Regions from separate parts of the Bacillus sp. F9_6S_D1_P_5 genome, predicted to be linked through region 2. Evidence: predicted binding sites of a transcription regulator. Region 2 holds the regulator's gene; the other holds the start of a gene.
The links. The regulator LexA, encoded in region 2, represses DNA repair genes until DNA is damaged. The targets are predictions, from matches to a motif close to CGAACATATGTTCG.

Region 1 (12,816 bases), on a different contig from region 2:
CATCGGCAGAACGAGAATTTTTTAAGCAAGAGGAAATGAATGAAGTGTGGGAGATTGTATTAAAACTACCTAAAAAACACCGTGAAATAATAATTTTAGACGCGAAATATGAATTATCTTATGAAGAAATGGCCGAAACACTAGGAGTATCCATTGGAACTGTAAAATCTAGATTAAGTCGAGCGAGAAGTAAGGTTTCAAAATTAATAGGGGAGGGTAGTAGTGATGAACAATAAACAAAATCCTGGCTGGTATAAACAATTAAAAAAAGGCCCAATGGAGAATTGTAAAGATGAAGAAGAGTTTATTTTTAAAATAAAGCAGTCTATATACGAAAATAATGAAGCGGATCTTGTAAAACATAAAAGACCTTTTCGAAAAAAAGCATTACCTATTGTAGTTGTTTTTGTTTGTACAATGTTATTTGTTATCGTTCAACAACCTTGGCTAGATGATAATAAATCGCCGGTACAAAGTAGCACTCAAATTAAGCCTAAAACAAAAGATGAGTCTGCTCAAGATCCAACATTAAAACAATTTATGAATGATTTATATCAAAGTACAAATGCAAAAAATGAAAATGACTTGTATAGAGCGTTAAATGATGAAGTTCTATTTAAAGGGAAGAGTTATAAGAAGGATGAATTGGAGTTTGATGAAGATATTTTTCATGAATTGCAAGTTGCCCTTACAATGGGGGGAGAATTTACAAATGATACAAAGCAAGCATACAAAGTACCAAGTGGATTGACAGAAAGTAACGAATCAAAGCAAGCGCACTTTATATATGCAACTGTTACTGGAAATAAAACGAAAATATTAGCTGAACCAAATCGAGAATCACGAGTTTTATATGAAGTATCTAATGAAATGGTAAAAGCTTGGATTCCAGAAAAAGTACAGAATGATGGATATATAAAAATATCGACAATTAACGGTAATACTGGATATGTACAAAAAGAGTACGTTTTAACGGATATTAAATATTCATTTATGTTCGAAAAGAATAATGAAGGAATATGGAAAATAAAAAATATTGATTCTATATGGTAAAAGAGGAAGGTTCATTTTAATGAACCTTCCTCTTTGTTTTTATTCTCTTTTTGAAGAGTATTCCAGTACTCTAAAATTTCTGATGTAACAAGGGCAGCGATGTTTTTTTCTGAATTGCTACCAGGAATAACGACAGAAACGGCAATCTGTGGATCTTTGGTAGGAGCATATGCAATGAAAAGAGAATGATTTATCATTCTTTCTTGCTCATTCGGAAAACCTGTAATACCTGTTTTACCTGCGACGTCAAAGGGCAGCTTTTTAATCTCCTCGATATTTTGACTCATTCCACCTTGCACGACACTCCAAAAGTTCATTGGATAACGATTTGAACTTTCTAAAATTGGTTTAAACTTTTTTGTCTCCTTACCATCTTGAGCAATAATAGCACTTACGATTTGAGGTTTATATTTATCACCTTTACTTGCCAAAGTTGCTGCATATTGAGCAAGTTGAAGAGGAGTATGCACTTCATTTCCTCCCCAAGAGGCATTTAGTAAAGCAGAGATTCCATTTTCAAACTTATTAGAAGGATGGAAGTCATATTGTCCGTCTTCTTCATAGGGTAAATCAATACCAGTTTTAGAACGTAGGCCGAATTGCATTAAATAATCTGTCCATATATTTGCCACTTTTTCTATATTGCCATTATTTTGGTTGAATAAGGGCAGAGCTACTTTTGCTGTCATAAATGTGTTAGATGAATTAATGATAGCCTGCCTCGGTGTAATCTCACCTACTGGCGTTCCAGGTGCATTCGTAATGTTATTTTGATTATCGTACTCAAAAGTACCCTTGTCTAAATAAGTATCTTCAGGTTGAAAAAGCATTTCGTTTAACCCAATTAAAATAGTAAGAGGTTTTATAGTAGACGCCATATTTACATAGTATTCACCATACTTTAGTTTTTGAATTGTTTTATTTTGCGAAAGCGATTTAATGTTGTCTATTTTAGGTGATATATGTGTATTTAATATATTTGGATCAAAAACTGCCGAGTTTGCCATAGTTAAAATTGCGCCAGTTTTTACATCAGTTACCACAACATAACCAGCATTAACATCAGTTATTTTCTTGATTTGAGATCTTAATGCTTCCTCTGTTTTTTGCTGTAACTTAGAGTCTAAAGCTAGCCGGATATCTTTTCCTTTTTGTACTTTTTGAATGTTCCATAAGAACTTTTTATTATTCATTTTAAAAACAAGGGTTTTACCCGGTTTTCCTTTTAAATCATTTTCATATTGCAGCTCAACCCCACTTTTTCCAACAGGCATATGCTCTGAATTAATGTCATTTTCTACATAACCAATTACTTGTGAACCAATTTCATGCTTGGGATAATATCGGATCACTTCATCTTTAATTATTACATTATTGGGTTTGTTCTTATTTACGAATGTAAGTTCACTCTCATTTATGTCAGAGTATAACGGTATATCATTCATAGTTTGCTTTTTACAAGATTGTTGTAAGTGTAATTGTATGTCTTTTGCAGAAATGTCATGTTGAAACTCGCTAGAAAATTGATTGAAAAAAGCTAATGTGTTTGCTGTATCTTGTTTCGATATCTTCTCATCATTAAAAGTGCAATATAGAGACTTAACTTTCTTATTTGTAGCTAGTATTACATCATTTTGATCAAGTATTTGTCCTCTTTCGGCTGAAGAAGTTTCAATAGTAATTGAAAAGAAATGGCTTTTTAACAAAATTATTAATATCAAACCTACAATAGAAAGAATCGCTATAAATCTCCACCTTTTTATTTTTGTATGTAACATAAAACCCTCCCTTTTTAGCTTATTTCATCTTATAGTTAATTATTTTTTTTGTAAATGTGGAACAACTTTATTATTTATATTGTCTATTAAGTATTACAGCATGAAGAAAGGAATAATTAGTATGAAAAGTTACTTTTAATATGAGTCATTATACAGTGTAGCATTTCTAATGCGAGCGACAAAAAATAGAGAGAAAACAAGACGGGAGAGTTTTGAATTACGTAGCAAAATGAAAAGAAATGGATGCTTACAAAGGTTTAGTGAAAAAGCCGAACCGATATTTATAATCGGCCATCGTTATGTAATATAGAAGCAAATATATGGAGGATTTATGGAAAAGCAAAAAGGAAAGAACAAGACATATATATCTATTCGATTAAATATAATGTTCCTTTGCATATTTTTACTATTCTCAGCTATTATTGTTCAGCTTGGAAAGGTGCAAATCGTAGAGGGAGAGGCTTATAAGAATCAAGTAGAAAGTAGTCAAAATGCAACAACTAGCATTCCAGTTCCGCGTGGACAAATACTAGATCGAGAAGGGAAAACAGTTGTTAATAATAAATCCCTTCGTACGATTACGTATACAAGGGTAAAGGGAATTACTAGTGAAGATATTTTAAAAACAGCAAACGACTTAGCGAAAGTACTTGAAATGCCCGAACAAGATATAAATAAATTAACAGATATTGATAAAAAGGATTTCTGGATGCAATTGAATTCGAAACGTGCGGGGACAATGATTACGAAAAAAGATATAGAAAAGTTTAAAGAAAAGGGAATAGAGGGAAAAGAGTTAGATAAAAAAATAGAAGAATTAAGACGAAGTCGCGTTACAGAAGTAGAATTGGCAGAATTAACAGCACAAGATTTAAAGGTGTTAGCTATTAAAAGTAAAATGAGTTCAGGTTATCAACTAACACCACAAATTATTAAAAAAGATGTAACGGATCAAGAGTATGCATGGATAAGTGAAAAACTTGCGAATTTTCCAGGAGTAGATGTAACAGTTGATTGGGAACGTAATTATGTAAATGGTGATCTATTTCGTTCTGTGTTAGGTAATATTACGAGTAGCGAAGAAGGTCTGCCAAAAGAAAATTTAGATTCTTATTTAGTACGCGGATATAACCGTAATGATCGTGTAGGAAAAAGTTATATTGAACAACGATATGAAGATGTGTTACACGGTACAAAAGAAGAAGTGAAAAATATTACAGATAAATCAGGAAATATTATAAACACAGAAATAATTTCTAAAGGAAAAAGTGGTAATAGTTTAACATTAACGATCGATATGGAATTACAAAAGAAAGTGGAAGAAAGTTTAGAGAAAAATTTGAGAGCTTTTAAGAGTTCAGAGCCACTATTGGACCGAGCTTTTGTTGTTATGACGAATCCGAATAACGGACAGATATTATCTATGGCAGGCAAAAGGATAGTAGAAAAAGAAGGGAAAATGGAAATCGAGGATTTGGCATTAGGTAATATGACAACTTCGTATGAACTAGGATCAGCTGTAAAAGGTGCAACTTTATTAACTGGATATGAGACAGGGGCAATAAAACCAGGAGATCAATTTTATGATGCACCGATGAAATTTAAAGGTACACAAGCTAAGAAATCGTGGAATGTATCTGGATTTGGTAATATTAATGATTTACGAGCGCTACAAGTATCTTCGAATGTATACATGTTCCAAACAGCTTTAAAAATTGCGGGCGTTAATTACGTACCAAATGGTTCACTGGATATAAAACAAGAAGCATTTAATACGATGCGCTATTATTTTAAACAATTTGGATTAGGCGTGCCAACAGGAATTGATTTACCGAATGAAATAATTGGACAAACTAGAAAAGTAGATAGTCAGCCTGGGTTTTTACTAGATTTTTCTATCGGGCAGTATGATACGTATACGCCGTTGCAATTAGCTCAATATATTTCAACGATTGCTAATGGCGGTTATAGAATGCAACCTCAAATTGTACAAGAAATACGAGAGCAATCAATAAAGGAAGAGGTTGGCAAAGTTATTCGTTCTATAGAGCCTGTCGTATTAAATCGGATTGATATGAAGACAGAACATATTGATCGAATAAAAGAAGGGTTTAGATGGGTATTCCAAGAAGGTGATGGAACTGGGGTGAAGTATTTCAAAAATGCTCCATATAAACCAGCAGGGAAGACAGGGACAGCTCAAACTGTGTATGGTGGAGATGATCCGATTGGTAGAAATGCGAAAGGAGAACGTATGGAATGTTACAACTTAACGTTAGTTGGATATGCTCCATATGATAATCCAGAAGTAGCATTCTCAGTAGTAGTTCCGTGGCTTCATAATGATAAAAGTGGAATTAATTCCATAATTGGAAAAGAAGTTTTAGATGTATACTTTGATTTGAAAAAGCAGCGTATACATGGTGAAGCTACTAATACAGATAATCCAAATCAAAATCAGTAAAACTTGTACACTTCTCTAAGCGAAAGAGATTCTGTTTATATAAAAGTCTTTATAAATAAAAATTAGATTTGAAATAAGAGATAGCGACGATCATTGTTGCTATCTCTTATTTTGTTAATGACTCTCATACTAGTTAAAAATTTTGAAAAGTTTATGGAACAAATTTGTTTCGGTGATTGTCTATTATGTGTAAGTAAAAAAGTGTTAAGAACTTGAAAGGAATGATGATTTTGAAAAACAAGAGGATGCTAAAAATAGGAATATGTGTTGGTATATTAGGTTTAAGTCTTACAAGCCTAGAAGCTTTTACAGGAGGACCACTGCAAGTTGAAGCAAAAGAAAAGAAGGGACAAATAAAACATAAAAATCAGGCGACGCACAAAGAGTTCTCTCAACTAGAGAAAAAATATGATGCTCGATTAGGTGTGTATGCCTTTGATACTGGTACAAATGAAACAATCTCTTATCGACCTAACGAAAGGTTTGCTTTTGCATCAACCTATAAGGCGTTAGCGGCAGGGGTATTACTACAGCAAAACTCGACTGAGAAATTAAATGAAGTTATTACTTATACGAAAGAAGACTTAGTAGATTATTCACCTGTTACAGAGAAACATGTAGATACTGGAATGGCACTAGGAGAAATTGCTGAGGCTGCTGTTCGTTACAGTGATAATACTGCAGGGAACATTTTATTTAACAAAATAGGCGGACCAAAAGGATATGAAAAAGCGCTTAGACAGATGGGTGATCGTGTTACTATGTCTGATCGCTTTGAAACAGAATTAAACGAGGCTATTCCAGGAGACAATCGTGACACTAGTACAGCGAAAGCGATTGCTACGAACCTGAAAGCTTTTACGGTCGGAAATGCGCTTCCAAATCATAAGCGTAACATTCTTACAGAGTGGATGAAAGGGAATGCTACAGGAGACAAACTTATTCGTGCAGGTGTACCAACTGACTGGATAGTTGCAGATAAATCAGGAGCTGGAAGTTATGGAACACGAAATGATATCGCTATCGTTTGGCCGCCAAATAGAGCACCAATTATCATCGCAATTTTATCTAGTAAAGATGAGAAAGAGGCTACCTATGATAATCAACTTATTGCAGAAGCAGCTGAAGTTATAGTTAATGCTTTAAGGTAATAGTATATGAGTTTTACATTTGTAAAAATAATGTTATTGAAGGAATAAAGTTAGAAAACGATTCTTTTTCGTGTGAAAAGAATCGTTTTTGTATTCTTATTTTGAAATGGATAAAAGTAAACAAATCAAATATTTATTACGTAATTTATCTGAAATTTCATGTACTGCATTTTATTAACTTAAACAATTCCAAAAATGTATAATATAATATAGTTAACATAAATAAGTGTTCTATGAAAATAAAAAGGAGAGAATATGAAGAGAAATATGAATAGAATCATATTGTTTATTGCCATAATAGTAGGCTTTAGTATCTTTTTATATGTACAGAACAATTTAATAAGTATAACTGAAGTTAATATAAAATCTAGCAAAATTCCTTCTACATTTAAAGGTTTTAAAATTCTACAAATTTCAGATTTACATAATAAAAAATTTAGCAACAATCAAGAAACTTTAATTCAAAAAGTAAAAGGTGAAAATCCAGATGTTATTGTTATTACAGGTGATCTGATTGACAGTAAATCATACGATGCAGAAGTAAGTATGGAATTAATACGAGAACTTGTAATGGAGTATCCTATATATTTTGTGACAGGAAACCATGAAAAATGGTCAGGAAAATATAATGATTTAGAGAAAGAATTAAAGAAACACCATGTTACTATTTTAAGAAATGAACATGTAACGATTCATAAAGGGAAACAAAAAATAAATTTACTTGGAATCGATGATCCGGCATTTGTAGCTGGAAACCGTGATGAAGGAAATATTGTAAAAGATGAAATTTTAAAAGCAAAATTTGAAATGAAGCCAGATACATATAATGTATTACTATCCCATAGACCTGAATTTCTGGCAGAGTATGCTAATGAGAAAATAGATTTAGTGTTATCAGGGCATGCTCATGGAGGACAAGTTAGATTGCCATTTATCGGAGGATTAGTTGCTCCGAATCAAGGGTTATTCCCTACATATACAGCCGGTTTATATGAAAAACAAAATACATCTATGGTAGTGAGTAGAGGCTTAGGCAATAGTGTCATTCCGCAAAGAATTTTCAATAGGCCAGAACTTGTAGTCGTACAGTTAAATTGAACTGTACGACTTTTTGTATAGAGAAAAATAGGTCATTTGAAATTTATACAAGTTAACATTACAATTTTGTTAAAAATTTTCTACGTTACATAAAGTAACAAAATTTGACCCGAAGAGTTTGTTATAGTGTAAATAATCAAAAAACTTAAAAATTAGTCGAGTGAAAAGTGTGATAAAGAATCTGTATAAAAACATAAAGGGGTGTACACATGCATAAAGAATATGAAATTGAAGAGTATACGGCGATTGAGGAACAAATACATTATTATTGTAAATGCTTATTAGTAAGTCATCCGGATCAAATTATAAAGTATTTAGAAAAAAGATTAGAAAAATATGCAGAAACGTTACAATATGCCCATTTATATCCCGACACAGTTATATTACCGTTACAGCAGTTAGTTATTGAATATTCTTTAGATGTTGCTAGAATTAGGAAATATATGAATTTAAAAACGTAAAGTAAAATATATAATTTAAATGAAACAGAGTCGACTTTAAGAAATGATATTCTAATGTCGACTCTGTTTCATTGTTTAAGATTAAAAATACATACTAATCAATGAAGTTTGACATATAATTACGCAAGAGTAAAATAAAAGTGAGTACTCACTCATTTTTAAAAAAGGGGAAGAAAACATGCAGCAACCTTCCATTATTTTAAGGACTGTATCAAAAAAATTTGGAAATTTACAAAGGACCTTGGTGGTCATAAAATTGATGATGCTGGTGGTTGGGATGTAATCTTAGATTCAGGAACCGGAATATAAAGAAAGAAAAAAGCACAGTGCTTAATGCTACTGTGCTTTTGATTTACAGAAATTTATTTTTCAATTTTTTTAAGTAACCAATCTTGAACTTCGTCTTTCAAATCAATGCCTACAGTTATAACTCCTAAGACAACACCCTTACCTATAATGTTAAGGTCTACGCTCATAGATGGTTTTATAGTGCTGATAGAATATGTAACGGTATCAATGTGGCGAACAGGAATACGAACCATATTGATTAGGCCCTTGCTCTGTAAATAACCGCTTTCTGTAATTTCAATTACATTGTCTTTCCAAGAAAAACTATTATCTGTAATAGTTTTTGGATTTTTTGTACCGAAAAGTCCCATATCATTTCCTCCGATTATATAATGGCACACATTTTTTTCGAAAACAGATAGCAAATATAATTTAACTTATTTATATGCTTTTGTCGAATGAAAAAGAGGGTAGATGGTCATCTTATCTCATTTAAAGTTCTTTTTCGGACATAATCATTTATGCTAACTGCTCCTACAATTGAATTCTATTGTGAATTTGAGTAAGACGTTTTTTACATAATTCAGGACTTACCTGAAACACTTCAGACATTTCAGGGATAATAGTGTCATTTAAAGGATTTATAAATATTAACATATGAAAGGGAATAGCAGCATAAATGGTAAAACGAACCGCATCCCATTCTTGCAACTCCCGAAAAGTAGTGGGCATTATTCCTTGTATACCAACATGCCGCATGATATGACATAATTCATGGAAAAAGACTTCTCGTTGTTTTTCTAAAGGGAGGCGGGCGTCGAGAACAATCATTTTTAAAAGGTTGTTCGCTATGTAATACGAATTGATATTTTCTTTCAATAGTATTATATTGCATTTGTGTGCGATTTTATCAATACATAAATCACTTGGTGTTCGTATGTCAAGATTTTGATAAAACGCCGTAATCCAATCTTCGAGTAGGGTAGTTTGATACGACCAATTCAAGAATTTCACCTCATTGTTAAAATTAGGAACATTCGTTCTTGTTTTACTGCAAAAAGAAAAGCCCGTGAAGAGGGCTTTTCTTTTTATTTGTAAAACTCTTTTGATGCTTAAATTCAGACCATTGAATTTTAATACTTTTGTTTATTTTGCATTGCTTTAAATACAACATAATCAAAGTGCTTTTTTATTTCCGCAGCATCCTCAGGTGATAGGTTCTTCCATTTATCTATATCGAAGAATCCCATGTCGTTTATACAATTTGTTCTAAACCATATCTTGCCCAGAAGACATGAGGGCTTTCCGTTTATCTACACATTTCGTAAACATTTAAGGTTTGTAACTAGAATCCACTTTGTTGAAAATGCAAAGAAGTATCCGTATGGAATTAAAATTTCAGCAGAGTTTACAGAAGGCAAACTGTTCGCGTTTTATAAACCGAATTTAACTGTCACAGATGGGATGTCAGCATATCATCACTTTAATGCGAATGATGCCTCAATTTACATTCAAATCAATTTCAAAGGTAAATACAACGAACCTTTATACATGGAAGTACTTGAAGATGATGAGTGTTCACTTGAAACGCATATTGATGGGGAAGATCATAATGAAATTGACAAGTTAATAAAATACCACCTCATTGATCACGCACTAGACACAAGAAATGAAAAACTGTTCCGTAAGTTGATGACGAATTAATGGGAGGTGAAAGGATGGTGATTCTTTACAAATTCAAGCTAACAACCATTTTCGAACATTGGCCGAACGAAGAATTTGTGGTAGCGGAAACAGAAAGTAAAGCAAGATTTCTGTACTGGCAAAAGTTCAGAACAAAATTTCTAACGATGCCGATGGTGGAATTTATGAAGTTTGTAAAGTGCGAGAACGAAGGTGTTTTTGACATCAAGCGCATGTACAGCGCAGAAAAAGCGTTTAAGAAAATGCAGAATTACCGCAACCTCCATTTTGCTTACATGGGTATGCGAGTAAACGTAGCTGGCATGTGGGGGACAATCGTTGGGAACTGGAAAACTCATTTGTCCGTTTTGTTCGATGGGGAAATTGAGAAGCACAACTGTCATCCTTTTTGGGAAATTGCTTACTACGATGATGAAGGGAATGTGGTTCGAAACTACCAGAAGGGAGAGTATGCGGTATAAGTAAAAAAGGACGAGCAGTCGTACCTGCCGTCCTTTATAGGAGAAAAATTATTCTGGATTAGAACTACGAATAACCAGAAAACGCGCTTTAAAACAGTGTTGTCAAAGATGTGAAAATCTATGCAACAAAAAAGCTTAGTCGGAATTCAAAACACCAAATGGCTTGTATTGGTAACAGGCTCAAAAGTAGTATATGTAAAATGAAAAATCTCATACAAAAAGCAGACAACAAATTTGGTTGTCTGCCAGTGAGTCGAATGGATTAGCTAATTGTGATAAATTGCATTCCCATTACGAGAAGAGTGAAGCTGCTAGTTCAAACAGCTTGTTGGTATTATTTTCGATATTAAAAAAAATATACAGGAAAAGCAGATAAGTTAAGAACCTACCTGCTTCTGTTGCAACAAAAGAAAGAAGTATTGGCCGTGGATACGGCGGCTTGAAAATAGTATGTATTTTTATTTGAAAAATATTCAAGGGGTGAAGAAACATGGAATGTTTGATAAATGGTGTTTATGAAATTACTTTACTGATCAGTGAAGCGAAAGGGGAAAGAAAATAATGAATATCGCAAAATTACGTGAATTACAAAAGATACTTGATAATCGGATTATTTAGCAACATGGTTTAGAAGGTCAAAACTTAGTTAGTAATTTAATCTTAGCGCTACAGGTTGAAATTGCTGAATTAGCGAACGAAACACGTTGTTTTAAACATTGGAGTAATAAGGGCCCGAGTGAAAAAGAAACCATTCTGACAGAGTTTGTGGATGGACTGCATTTTATTTTAAGTATCAGCAATCAGTTAGATGTGAAAATAGAGTTTCGTTGCGAGGATGAAACAGAAAAAACAATCGTTGGAACATGTAACAAGTTGTTTTATTACGTAGGAGAAATGGGGGATACAGCACATAATTATCCAGACAGTAAACTGCAATTAGCGGATGACGTTGAAACAATTTTTAACTTGTTTATGGAATTAGGAACAAAGCACCTCGGATTTACTCATGAAGATATAGAACAAGCATACCTGGAAAAGAACAAAGTAAATCATCAACGCCAGGATGATGGATATTGATGATTACCTTTACAGTTTTTGGTGAACCAGTAGCACAAGGGAGACCGCGAGCGAACACTATTAATGGTCGAGTTCGTATGTATGATCCAAAAAAATCACGTGATTTTAAGCAATATGTAAAATTAGTTGCTTCAGAACATGCTCCAGCTAATTTGCTTGAGGGAGCACTCGTGATGAAAGTCAAAGTATATAAGCCATCACTTAAAAGTTTTTCGAAAAAGAAAGCACTACAAGCAGAACAAGGACTGTTACGCCCAACAGCAAAACCAGATGTCGATAATTACATAAAGGGCATAAAAGATGCATGCAATAAAGTACTTTGGAACGATGATAGTCAGATTGTCGATTTGCACGTGAGCAAGTGGTATTCGGAAAAGCCACGTATTGAAATTTCAGTTTTCACATTAGAAGAACTAGCGAAGGTATAGGAGAAATCAGTGGAAAACAGGTTGGTAGTATGAAAAGTTCGTTGTACTACCTGCCTTTCAATCTCATATGGGGTGATGGATTGAGCAAAAAGGAGAAACGGCAAATAAGGGCTGAAATTTCAGCGCTACTTGATAATAACTGCGGAGGATGTACGGATGTTCCAAAAGGCACTAGTCAAGATAGGGGTATCAAATATTGTTATCGGAATTGTTCTATTGGGAAGCGTTTAAAAACATTAGGCGAAAGCCTAGATGAGGGGAGAACGGAACATATGGCTGAACAAAGAAATTGGGATCAAATTTGTGAGACTGCTGAAAAATTACGTGCTTCTGATGAAAAGAAATGGACTTGGGGGAAAATCGGAGCAGATTTTGGAGTAACAGAAGGGAATTTATATTATCAAGTTTCTAAAAGACACGAAGCAAACGGGACGCCTAATAAGCGTGTAAGTGCATCAAAGAATCCTCGGAATACAAAACCATCACCACAACCTCAAAATGTTGAGAAAACGAAATATGAACCACCAGAATTAAAATCTGTAGCTACTGAACATATCGAGAAAGCAGAATCGTTAGATGCTTTTTGGAAAGGTCGATTAAATACAGTTCTTGATGAAAAAGATGCGATGCAAAAAGAGTTACGTGAAGTATCGAAGCTGTATGAGGACCTCAAGAAAGCAAATGAGCTACTTGCAAAAGAACACATCGCAGAAACAAAATTACGCTTGGAAACGGAAGACGCACTAAAGTTATCACAAGATCAACTACAATCTCGTGAAGAAGATTACAGTACATTACTTAATGAATTTAATGCAATCCATGTATTATAGCTTCAACTCAATACTAAACAAAA
Region 2 (12,816 bases):
CGATATGTCCGGAATATTGTTGAAAAATCGATTCGTACACAAGCTATGAGGTTGTTGCAAGAGGATGCCTATGATAAATATGATTTGATTGGAATATCAAGTAGTGATTTGATGCTTGAAGAGGAGACGCACAGTACGTAAACTGTGCGTCTGTTTTTTTTCTGTATAAGTGCTTTTGTTATTTTTTTGCTTTTTCTTGATAAGATTTATGGAAGCGTTCCATTTTAGCGCTTTTTTCGTGTGCAGAATTAGGATCGTGTCCAATTTGGCCTACTGAGCTTTTTTGAGCCCCTTTATTAACATGGTTTGTCATTTGTATTCACCTCGCTTTGAGGATTAGTATAAACATTATGTAAAGAAAAACTCGTTAGAAAAGAAAAACCTCTTTACGATCTGTAAAGAGGTGGGATTGCTATTTATGCACTGAACGTTCGTTTGTGTCGATGCGTCTATGCGGTAAATGCCATTTGTAATGAATAGAAACCATGCGGAAGCAAACAATTAAAATGAATAAGGTGTATAGAGCCCAATCGCTAACAATAATTTGAGCGCCGATTAAGAAGCCTGCTAGAATTGTCCAAAAAGCATATACTTCAGCTCGAAGGACGAGAGGTTTTCTACGGGCTAAAAGATCGCGGATGATACCGCCGCCAATGCCAGTTAATACAGCTGCTACGATTGTAGCACTAATTGGTAAATTTAGTTTTTGAGCGTATAATGCTCCTTGTACGGCAAATGCTGATAAGCCAATAGCATCAGTGATGTTTTCCCATTTTTTCCAGTGTCTAATTAATTTATTTGGAAAAAGAAAAATAATCGTCATTGATAAAAGTGCGATTTGGAATAACATGTCTTGCTGCCAAAACGCGACAATCGGATAACCGATTAATAAATTACGAAGGGCACCTCCCCCAAATGCGGTTGCCATTCCTAAAATATACACCCCGAAAATATCATAATCCTCTTCCATTGCAACAATGGCTCCGCTTAATGCGAAAGCAATTGTGCCTATGATGCTAAAAATCTCCCATGCCATGAATTTTCTCCCCCGCTAACTAGATGAAATGTGCTTCCTCTGCTATTATATTAGAAGGTTTAAATTTCGAAAAGGATGAGTGAACATATTTGATGGAAGAAAAAGAAAAAGTCATATTAGTGGGCTGTCAATTGCCGCAAGAAGATGATGAAAAATTTATGCATTCCATGAAAGAGCTTGCATCGCTAGCGAAGACTGCACGTGCAGAATTGTTAGTGTCTACAACGCAAAAACGACCGAAGTTTCATCCGGCGACTTATATAGGTAAAGGTAAATTAGAAGAGCTCACAATGCTAACTGAAGAATTAGAACCGGATGTTATCGTATTTAATAACGAATTAACGCCGAGTCAAATTCGGAATTTATCCTCAGTATTAGATGCGAGGGTAATTGATCGAACGCAACTCATACTAGATATTTTTGCCCAACGTGCGAAGTCGAGAGAAGGTAAGCTTCAAGTAGAATTAGCTCAGTTGCAATATACAATGCCGCGTCTTATGGGACAAGGGTTGTCTTTGTCACGTCTTGGTGGTGGTATTGGAACGAGAGGACCGGGTGAGACGAAGCTTGAGACGGATCGTCGTCATATTCGATCACGCATTGATGAAATAAAGAAACAACTTGCGGTTGTTGTGGAACATCGAAAAAGATATCGCGAAAGAAGAAAAGATAATAAAGTATTTCAAGTTTCATTAATAGGATATACAAATGCGGGAAAATCTACGCTGTTTAATAGATTAACGGAAGCTGATACATTTGAAGAAAACTTGTTGTTTGCAACGCTAGACCCGACAACAAGGAAGATGTCGTTACCTTCTGGATATACAGTATTACTAACTGATACAGTTGGTTTTATACAAGATTTACCTACGTCATTAATTGCTGCTTTTCGTTCGACTTTAGAAGAAGCTGGTGAAGCAGACGTTATTTTACATGTAGTTGATTCTGCAGATCCGAATTATGTAGGGCATGAGAAAACAGTAAAACAATTATTGTCAGAACTTGAAATTAATCATATTCCTATTATTACGTTATATAATAAAAAAGATGAATTACATCAAAACTTTATTCCGTTTCCGAAAAGTGATTTCTTAATGACTAGTGCTTTTGAAGAAAAAGATCTATTACATATAAAAGAAGTGATAGAAACGAAAATGAAGGAAGAAATGAATCGTTATCAAGTGGAAATTCCTCCGAGTGAAGGTAAGTTGTTAACTCTATTAAAGACGGAGAGCCTATTAACAAAGATGGAGTTTTTGGAAGATAAATTTGTATATGATTGCGCAGGGTATATTTTTGCTCACTCATCGCTTAATGTACAATTAAAGAGATTTTTAGTGGAAGAAGGAGAAAATAAAAATGTTTGATCGTTTGAAAAATGGAGAAAAAATTGCTCCAATCGTAAAAGAAGTAGAGAGCCAAATTACAGAAGTGCATAAACGTGCGGATGAAGTAATTGAAAGTAATCAGTTTCGTGTATTAGAAAGCTTTCGTAAACATAAAATTAGCGATTCGCATTTTATTCCGACGACAGGTTACGGTTATGATGATATTGGCCGTGATACGTTAGAAAAAGTGTATGCAGATGTATTTGGAGCGGAAGCTGGTCTTGTTCGTCCGCAAATTATTTCAGGTACGCACGCTATTTCTACGGCGTTATTCGGTATTTTACGTCCGGGAGATGAGTTGTTGTACATCACTGGCAAGCCGTATGATACGTTAGAAGAAATCGTTGGTGTACGCGGAAAAGGTGTAGGTTCATTTAAAGAATATAATATTGGTTATAATGCAGTTCCGCTTACTGAAGAGGGGCTTGTTGATTTTGGAGCTGTTGCGGCTGCTATTCATAGTAATACGAAGATGATTGGTATTCAGCGCTCGAAAGGTTATGCTACTCGTCCGTCATTTACTATTTCTCAAATTAAAGAGATGATAGCGTTTGTTAAAGAAATTAAACCTGATGTGGTTGTATTTGTAGATAATTGCTATGGCGAATTTATTGAGGAACAAGAGCCATGTCATGTTGGTGCAGATTTAATGGCGGGTTCGCTTATTAAAAACCCAGGTGGTGGAATTGTTAAAACTGGTGGTTATATCGTTGGTAAAGAACAGTATGTTGAAGCGTGTGCATATCGTTTAACATCTCCAGGAATTGGTGCGGAAGCAGGAGCGTCTTTATATAGTTTGCAAGAAATGTATCAAGGTTTCTTCTTAGCGCCGCATGTAGCGGGACAAGCACTAAAAGGTGCGATTTTTACAGCTGCATTTTTAGAGAAGCTAGGAATGAATACTTCACCAGCATGGAATGCGCCAAGAACAGATTTAATTCAATCTGTTCAATTTGATGATAAAGATCGTATGATTGCATTTTGCCAAGCGATTCAATATGCATCTCCGATTAATTCTCACTTCACTCCATATGCCAACTATATGCCGGGGTATGAAGATGATGTAATTATGGCTGCGGGAACGTTTATTCAAGGTGCGAGTATTGAATTGTCAGCCGATGGTCCGATTCGCCCGCCGTATGTTGCTTACGTGCAAGGTGGATTAACTTATTCACATGTGAAAATTGCGATTTGTTCTGCAATTGACGCATTAATTGAAAAAGAATTATTAACAATTTCTTAACGGGAAGCTGTCGATTTCGACAGCTTTTTTCGTATGAAAGTAATGATTTATTTCATTAGAAAAAAGAATGAAAAAATTTATAAAAAAATCATGTAAGAAAAGCTAACATCTATTGACACTAAACATAACATGGTATAAAATGAAAAGCAGTTAAGGCGAAGGAGGAACTGAAACAATGAAAGAAGATAGACGTTCTGCCCCGCTGTTTCCTATTGGTATTGTTATGGATTTAACACAATTGTCTGCACGTCAAATTCGCTACTATGAAGAGCATAATCTTGTTTCTCCAACCCGTACAAAGGGGAATCGCAGGTTATTTTCGTTTAACGATGTAGATAAGTTGTTAGAGATTAAAGATTTATTAGATCAAGGCTTGAATATGGCTGGTATTAAACAGGTGTTACTAATGAAAGAAAATCAAACAGAAGCAGTGAAAGTAAAAGAAGAAACGAAAGAAATTTCAAAAACTGAGCTTCGCAAAATACTTCGAGACGAACTACAACATACAGGTAGATTTAATCGAACTTCATTGCGACAAGGTGACATTTCAAGGTTTTTTCACTAAAGATAACTGATTCTGAAGGTGTTTAGAGGGACTAAGGAGGAATTTATAATGGCTAGGTACACAAGAGAAGATATTTTCCGTTTGGCGAAAGAAGAGAATGTAAAGTATATCCGCTTACAATTTACGGACCTTTTAGGAGTAATTAAAAACGTAGAAATTCCAGTGAGCCAATTAACAAAAGCTCTTGATAACAAAATGATGTTTGATGGATCTTCTATTGAAGGTTTCGTACGTATTGAAGAATCTGATATGTACTTATATCCGGATTTAGATACTTGGGTAATTTTCCCTTGGACAGCTGAAAAAGGGAAAGTAGCTCGATTAATCTGTGATATTTACAATGCAGATGGCACTCCGTTTGATGGTGATCCACGTAACAACTTAAAGCGTGTGTTAAAAGAAATGGAAGCATTAGGATTCTCAGATTTTAATCTTGGACCAGAGCCAGAGTTCTTCCTATTTAAAGTAGATGAAAAAGGAAATCCAACATTAGAATTAAACGATAACGGTGGATACTTCGACCTTGCGCCGATGGATCTAGGGGAAAACTGTCGTCGTGATATCGTTCTTGAACTTGAAGAAATGGGATTTGAAATTGAAGCATCTCACCATGAGGTTGCTCCAGGACAACACGAAATTGACTTTAAATATGCAAATGCAATTCGTTCATGTGATGACATTCAAACATTCAAACTTGTTGTAAAAACAATTGCTCGTAAACACGGTTTACACGCAACATTTATGCCGAAACCATTATACGGTGTGAACGGTTCAGGTATGCACTGTAACTTATCACTATTCAAAAATGGTGAGAACGTATTCTTCGATCAAAACGGTGACTTACAATTAAGTGATGATGCTCGTCACTTCATCGCAGGTATCTTAAAACACGCACCAGCATTTACAGCGGTAGCAAATCCAACTGTAAACTCTTACAAGCGTTTAGTACCTGGATACGAAGCTCCTTGTTACGTAGCATGGTCTGCACAAAATCGTAGCCCATTAGTACGTATCCCTGCATCTCGTGGTATTAGTACACGCGTAGAAGTACGTAGTGTTGACCCAGCTGCAAACCCATATTTAGTAATGGCTACATTATTAGCAGCAGGTCTTGACGGAATTAAAAACAAATTAACTCCACCAGCTGCAGTAGATCGTAACATCTACGTAATGACAAAAGAAGAGCGCGAAGAAGCAGGTATCGTTGATTTACCAGCAACATTAGCGCAAGCATTAGTTACATTACAATCGAATGAAGTAGTATGCGGTGCACTAGGTGAGCATTTACTTGAGCACTTCATCGAAGCGAAAGAGATTGAGTGGGATATTTTCCGCACGCAAGTTCACCAATGGGAACGCGATCAATATATGTCTCTATACTAAGAGAGAGAAAAGCCTTGATACTACGGTATCAGGGCTTTTTTATTTGTGGGCAAATATAGAAGTTTGTGAAATGAACTGGATGGGTGCCCGCAAAACGCCCGAAAAAAGTCATGTGGACTATTTAAAATGCGTGCTAGCTATGAATGAAAATGTGAAAGTTGAAGTATGGTGTGGATGTATTTAATTCGAAAATTAAGTGTTGAAAAATATAGTACCTTGCTATAAACAATACCAAGTGGTATATTATGGATATAACGGGTACCGTGTATTGGACAGTACTGAAATGAGAAAGGGGGATTGACCTTGAACGTTCAGTTTAAAAAAGGTGTGTTAGAGCTGTGTGTGTTGGCACTTGTGAAACGTAAGGATTGTTACGGATATGAACTTGTTCAGCAAATCTCAAATAAATTTTTAATATCGGAAGGGTCAGTGTATCCCTTATTACGTCGTTTAACGAAAGAAGGATATTTTCAAACGTATTTGAAAGAATCTACGGAGGGGCCGCCTCGTAAATATTATCAACTAACGGAGCAAGGGGAAACGCAACTGAATTTGTTAGTAACAGAGTGGCGTGATTTTGCAAAAGGCGTACAAGAAATTATTGAAGGGGTGGAATGGGATGAGTAAAGAGCAGTTTCTTAAAGAATTATCAAGTCATCTTAGAAAGTTACCGGAAGAAGAGAGGAAAGATATTTTATTTGATTATGAAGAGCATTTTCAGTTTGGGAAAGAAGAGGGGAAAACTGAATTGGAAATAATAAAGGGTCTTGGCTCGCCGAAAGTAATTGCGAAAGACTTACTTGCTTTGTATCGATTTGACGAAATGAAAAAGGATCCATCTACTTCCAATATAACAAGGGCTGTTATGGCAGCGATTGGACTTAGTTTGTTTAATTTTATTATTGTATTAGGCCCGTTAGTTGCAATTATCGCTTTTATATTTTCCTTTTGGGTTGGTGGGATTGCTAGTGTAGTGACACCATTTTTCGTTATTGCAAAAGTATTTATGGGTACCTTTATATGGCTGGATGTATTCGTTAGTATAACGTTTGTTGGGGTAGGATTGTTGTTATGTATTATCGCTTATTATAGTACAAAGTGGTTTAAACGATTATGCGTAAGTTATGTATTATGGAACTTCAAAATGATAAAAGGGGAATAGATGATGAAAAAAATATTGTTAGTAGCAATCGCTTGTATCATTATTGGAGTAATAGGGATTTCACAAACATATGAAAAAGCAGTACAAACTGCAGAAAAAGGAAACAAAGAAGACGTTATTAAAAACGAAACATTAAAAAATATAGAAGTTAAGTTAGACGCTGGGGATATTGTTGTCCAAAAATCTCCCGACTCTTCTTTTTATGTAAAGCACACAGGAGATACACGTAAACAAGAGGTTCGTATTGCCGAAGATGGTGACACATTAAAAATTATTGGGGAAAACGAAAAAGGTGCTACATTTGATTTTTCTTTTTACAATTTCAAGTTTCAAACGTCTACATTGACTATATTTGTACCAGAACGTTCTTACCATGAGATAAAAGTTAATTCATCTGCTGGACAAATAGAAATAAGTGATGTGAAAAGTGATCGTGTAAGTGTTGGGACACTCGCCGGAGAAGTAGATTTGAAACATGTCACAGCTAAGAGTGTAGAAGGATCTTCAAAAGCTGGTGAGGTAAATTTTAAAAAGGTAATAGGGAAAGTAACAGCGAAGTCGGCTAGCGGGGAAGTGCATATTATGGATCATGATCCTAAGTATGATGTAGAGGCAAGTTCAACTGCTGGGGATGTAGATATTACTTTATTGGAAAAACCACAAGATGCAGTTATAACTGGGCAAAGCGCTGCTGGCGACGTGACAATTTTTAATGTAGAAAATAATAATATAACAATTGGCAATGGTAGTAAAAAAATTAGCGGTAAAACAGCTGCTGGCGATGTGACGATTGAAACTCGTTCATAACAAATAGAATGTATGAAAATCTATCAAAATACAAAAAAGAAGATAATTACCGTATGTAAATAAGGTAATTATCTTCTTTTATTATTATTAATGTAAATCACGATATACGCCAATTACTTTTCCGATAACTGACACTTGTTTTAAAATGATAGGTTCTAATGAAGAGTTTTCCGGTTGTAGACGGAAATGGTCTTTTTCTTTATAGAAACGTTTAACAGTTGCTTCGTTATCTTCTGTTAAAGCGACTACAATTTCACCGTTATATGCAGACTGTTGTTGGCGAACAACAACTAAATCTCCATCGAAAATACCGGCTTCAATCATACTATCTCCAGAAATACGTAACATAAACACTTGGTCTGCTCCAGCAACAATGCTAGCTGGGAGTGGGAAGTGATCTTCTACACTTTCAACTGCTGTAATCGGTAATCCAGCAGTGACTTTCCCGACAATTGGAACTTGAATAACAGATTGTGTTTCTGCATCCATTCGATCGTCACCTAAAATTTCAATTGCTCTTGGTTTGGTTGGATCGCGTCGAATATATCCTTTTTCTTCTAGTCGTGATAAATGTCCGTGCACTGTAGAACTAGAAGCGAGGCCGACTGCTTGACCGATTTCACGTACGGAAGGTGGATATCCTTTTTCTTGTACTTTTAGCTTAATAAAGTCGAGAATGTCTTGCTGGCGTTTCGTTAACTTTTCCATGTTTTCTAACACCTCGTTTTCTTTCATTTTTCTTATTAATAAGTATAACATGCGAAAAAACATTCTACAAACATAAGTTCGAACAAAAGGCGAATTTATGTTACACTAGAGGGAAATAATAGTGAGAAAGAGGGGTTCATAATGAATGCAATTATTTATGCGCGTGTGAGTACAACAAAAGAAGCGCAAGAAACGTCACTATTACGTCAAAAAGATGAATTATTGCATTTAGCTGAGCGCTACCAAATGAATGTTACTAAGGTGATTGAAGAGCAGGCGAGTGGCTATACAATTGAACGTGACGGCATATTAGAAGTGCTTGATACAATTCGAGATGAACAAATTGATGTGTTACTCATACAAGATGAAACGCGCCTTGGTAGAGGAAATGCAAAAATTGCATTAATGCACTGTTTACATAAAGAGGGAATAAAAGTATACACGCATACGCATAATGGCGAATTGCAATTGTCGGATTCTGATTCGATGGTATTAGATATTATCGGTATTGTTGAAGAGTACCAAAGAAAGATTCATAACTTGAAAATTAAACGTGGTATGCAACGCGCCGTAGAAAAAGGTTATCGTCCAGAAAATAATTTAAAGAATCGTCATTTAAGTGTAGGGCGAGAGAAGAAAGAAGTGCCGATTGAGGAAATTGTACGTTTGCGCAAGAGTGAACTTACTTTCGAAGAAATTGCAGCGACGCTTCGCGGCTTTGGTCATAACGTTTCAAAAGCGACGGTACATCGTAGATATGTAGAGTATACAAAGCAATTGCTTGATAAAGAAGAGTAACTATTGTATGATAATAATCAGTTTTGATTAGAAGGGGGATTCGAGATGCTTAGTCACGAACTCGTTGAACGCATTAACTTCTTAGCGAAAAAAGCAAAAGCTGAAGGTTTAACTGAAGAAGAACAACGTGAGCGTCAGTCGCTACGTGAACAATATTTAAAAGGATTTCGTCAAAATATGTTAAACGAACTTAAAGGAATTAAAGTCGTTAACGAACAAGGTACAGACGTTACACCGGCGAAATTAAAAGCTTTAAAAAAGCAAGATAATGCAAAATTAAACTAAAAGATGGGCGAAGCCCATCTTTTTTATTTATTACATTCGTTATTTAATGACTTTCCAGTTATTATTAACTGTTGCCTCTATCTTTTTGTGTTTCAAAATATAATTAGCGATCAGTTCAGACATATCTGTTGGTATGTCTTTTATTACGGACTTATTTTGGAACATAAAGAAGTTTCCGCCGCCGCTAGCGCGATAATTATTCATAACGACGTCATATTCTTCATCCATATTAAGAGGAATGCCTTTGCATTGTAAAGATTCTACTCTCTCGCCAAGAGGTTTGGAAATGTTTAATACGTACGAAATCCCTTCCCACATATCGTAATTATAGTGTTGCGGCTTTGGTTCTATGAAGGTAGGGTTTACGATAATATCTCCATCTGCATTTAATGTGAAATAAGAAGCAGAGAGTTCAAGGGCATCTTTTATATCTGCTCCAGTTATTCTAATTACTTGTAATGTATTTGGATAAATATAATTAGAAACGATGTCACGCATTGTTACATGATTAGGGAAACCTGGAGATGTATTATGAAATAAGCTTGTACAAGAAATAGAAACATTAGCTATATCCATCTGTATCTTATTTATAAATTCAATAAAAGGATGGTCTTGCAAACGAGTTTGCATAGCGTCTGAAATTTGCATGTCTCCATAGATTAGTCCAATAGGTTGATCGAGCCAATTTTGTGTTTTCTCTTCATAATCGGCAACTAAGGAAAGAATATGTTGGTCCGTCGCAATTCCTTGCACAGGCAATAATTGTGAATAACTCTCTTTTTTTATCCATTTTTTTTCTGCTTTTTTGAATGTCACTGTTATTTTTCCAATGAAGTGTCCATTGCATCCAGTCTGTAAAATTGTTACACCATTTATTACGGTGTGAGCGATTTCCCGATGTTGGTGGCCTGTTAGTAAAATATCTATTCCTTCAATTTCATGGCACATTGCATATCCTTGGTTTTCACCTGTTAAAACTTCAGTCGGTACCCCGGTTTGTAGATCGCGTTCAAATCCTCCGTGATACGCTACGACTAATAAATTTGGTTTCTCGTGTTCGTGAATGTAAGAAACCCACTTTTTTGTTGTTTCTAATGCATCTTCAAATTGTAAATCTTGAATGTGATGGGGTTGTTCCCAATTAGGAATGTAATGTGTTGTTACCCCTAAAATAGCAATTTTTATATTTGATTCAATATGTTTTATTATATATGGTTTCCCGAAATAAGGTTCTTTGCTGTTTTTATCTAAAATGTTTGCTGATAAATATGGGAAGTTCGTAGTAGAAATAGCATTGTTTAATATGCCCATTCCATAATTAAATTCATGATTCCCAATCACTGCGGCATCGTAACGTAAATAGTTCGCTAATAAGGACATTGGATTTTTCTTATCTTTTTCATATGTAGCGTAATGATAAGTAAAGGGTGTTCCTTGTATGAAGTCACCGTTATCAATTAAAAGGACGTTTCTATTTTGGGAACGTTCTTTTTTTATAAGAGTAGAAATTTTAGCTAAACCAATTTCAGCTTCGGAGTTATCTTGGTAGTGAATTGGATAAACAGTACCATGTATATCACTTGTTAATAAGATGTTTAAAGTTACATTTTGATTTTGATTCAATATCATTCACCTTTTCTATTGTTATCTACTAATTAAGCATATCAAATATATGAAGAGAATTTTAATGAGAATGTATAGAATGTGTAAAGATTCTGTAAATAAGCAATTATTAATAAAAATGTGTGATATATTTCTTCATGTTTAAGGCAGGTAATTTATAACAACAAAAATGGAGGCTTTAATATGTTGAAAAAAGTTTTTGCAATGAGCACGACAGTTGTACTGGCGGCGGGATTATTAAGTGGCTGTGGAACGAAAGAATCTAGTGCAAGTAAAACTGAAGATACGAAAAAAGGTTATGTACCGAAGACTTTAAATGTTCAATTTGTTCCTTCTCAAAATGCAGATACATTAGAGGCGAAGGCAAAACCACTTGAGAAGCTATTAAGTGATAAATTAAATATTCCGGTAAAAGTTAGTATTTCAACGAACTACAATACAATTGTAGAAGCGATGGCATCTAAGCAAGTAGATGTAGGATTTTTGCCTCCAACAGCATATGTGCTAGCACATGAGAAAAAGGCTGCAAATGTAATTTTACAAGCGCAACGTTTTGGAGTAGATGATGAAACAGGAGCTCCTACAAAGGATTTAGTAGACTTTTATAAATCAGAATTTGTAGTTAAGAAAGATTCAAATATTAATAGTGTAAAAGATTTAAAAGGTAAAAAAATAGGTTATCAAGATGTAACTTCATCAGCGGGATATGTATGGCCTGCGGCAGTGTTGTTAAAAGATGGAATTGATCCGCTAAAAGATGTAAAACCTGTTACATTAAAAGGTCATGATCAGTCGCTTATTGCTCTTTTAAATGGTGATGTAGATGCAGCTGTTGTATTCCAAGATGCTCGTAATATTGTAAAAAAAGATTATCCGAATATATTCGATCAAACGAAAATAGTGAAATTTACAGAGAAAATTCCAAACGATACGATTTCGGTACGCTCTGATTTAGATGAAGAGTGGAGCAAGAAATTACAGGATGCTTTCATTGAGATAGGAAAGAATGAGGAAGGTCACAAAATCATTAAAGAAGTATATTCACATGAAGGATATGTTAAATCTGATGATAGTAAATTTGATATCGTTCGTGAATATGGAAAGAAAGTAAAAACGCAATAATACATATGGAAATGGCAGCTAACTGGAATGATATGTTTTCAGTTAGTTTGCCGTTTTGAATACATAGAAGGTAGGTAAGATGTGTGATAGAGTTTCGAAATGTCTCCAAAGTGTATCCGAATGGTACAAAAGGATTAAATAATATAAACTTGAACATTCAAAAAGGTGAATTTGTTGTAATGGTAGGGCTGTCTGGGGCTGGAAAGTCTACACTTCTCAGATCGGTAAATCGACTTCATGAGATTACAGAAGGCGAAATTATGATTGAAGGTGAGTCTATTACTGCTGCAAAAGGAAAAGGCTTACGACGCATGCGCCGAGATATTGGTATGATTTTTCAAAGTTTTAACCTTGTAAAGCGATCAACGGTATTGAAAAATGTATTAGCTGGCCGTGTTGGGTATCATTCAACACTGCGTACAACGTTAGGTCTATTTCCAAAAGAAGATTTGGAGCTTGCTTTTCAATCGTTAAAAAGGGTGAATATTTTAGAAAAAGCATATGCGAGAGCTGATGAATTATCAGGAGGACAACAGCAACGGGTATCGATTGCTAGAGCATTAGCGCAAGAAGCAAAAATCATATTGGCAGATGAACCTGTTGCATCGTTAGATCCGCTCACAACAAAGCAAGTATTAGATGATTTGAAAAAAATCAATGAAGATTTTGGAATTACAACAATTGTAAACTTACATT

Region 1: the regulator LexA is predicted to act here: its motif matches at 9,324-9,337, upstream of ACUXEY_RS25995 (ImmA/IrrE family metallo-endopeptidase).

Annotation. Positions count from the first base shown of each region.
Region 1 covers NZ_JBTREW010000032.1:5,300-18,115, reverse strand. Annotated here, with positions in the region: gene ACUXEY_RS26035 (RNA polymerase sigma factor) at 1-236, shown strand, start outside; gene ACUXEY_RS26030 (SH3 domain-containing protein) at 226-1,053, shown strand; gene ACUXEY_RS26025 (peptidoglycan D,D-transpeptidase FtsI family protein) at 1,065-2,831, opposite strand; gene ACUXEY_RS26020 (peptidoglycan D,D-transpeptidase FtsI family protein) at 3,163-5,295, shown strand; gene bla (class A beta-lactamase Bla1) at 5,520-6,446, shown strand; gene ACUXEY_RS26010 (metallophosphoesterase) at 6,702-7,544, shown strand; gene ACUXEY_RS26005 (hypothetical protein) at 7,754-8,005, shown strand; gene ACUXEY_RS26000 (hypothetical protein) at 8,368-8,664, opposite strand; gene ACUXEY_RS25995 (ImmA/IrrE family metallo-endopeptidase) at 8,828-9,307, opposite strand; gene ACUXEY_RS25990 (YpiB family protein) at 9,542-9,997, shown strand; gene ACUXEY_RS25985 (MFS transporter) at 10,012-10,458, shown strand; partial or broken gene ACUXEY_RS25980 (dUTP diphosphatase) at 11,020-11,535, shown strand; gene ACUXEY_RS25975 (RusA family crossover junction endodeoxyribonuclease) at 11,535-11,963, shown strand; gene ACUXEY_RS25970 (zinc-finger domain-containing protein) at 12,044-12,793, shown strand.
Region 2 covers NZ_JBTREW010000001.1:2,857-15,672, forward strand. Annotated here, with positions in the region: gene spoVK (stage V sporulation protein K) at 1-141, shown strand, start outside; gene ACUXEY_RS00020 (hypothetical protein) at 179-313, opposite strand; gene ACUXEY_RS00025 (trimeric intracellular cation channel family protein) at 413-1,036, opposite strand; gene hflX (GTPase HflX) at 1,129-2,403, shown strand; gene ACUXEY_RS00035 (methionine gamma-lyase family protein) at 2,396-3,667, shown strand; gene glnR (transcriptional repressor GlnR) at 3,843-4,232, shown strand; gene glnA (type I glutamate--ammonia ligase) at 4,281-5,615, shown strand; gene ACUXEY_RS00050 (PadR family transcriptional regulator) at 5,919-6,242, shown strand; gene ACUXEY_RS00055 (DUF1700 domain-containing protein) at 6,235-6,777, shown strand; gene ACUXEY_RS00060 (DUF4097 family beta strand repeat-containing protein) at 6,778-7,584, shown strand; gene lexA (transcriptional repressor LexA) at 7,672-8,292, opposite strand; gene ACUXEY_RS00070 (YneB family resolvase-like protein) at 8,434-9,090, shown strand; gene ACUXEY_RS00075 (DUF896 domain-containing protein) at 9,136-9,375, shown strand; gene ACUXEY_RS00080 (bifunctional metallophosphatase/5'-nucleotidase) at 9,415-10,998, opposite strand; gene ACUXEY_RS00085 (phosphate/phosphite/phosphonate ABC transporter substrate-binding protein) at 11,182-12,120, shown strand; gene phnC (phosphonate ABC transporter ATP-binding protein) at 12,204-12,816, shown strand, end outside.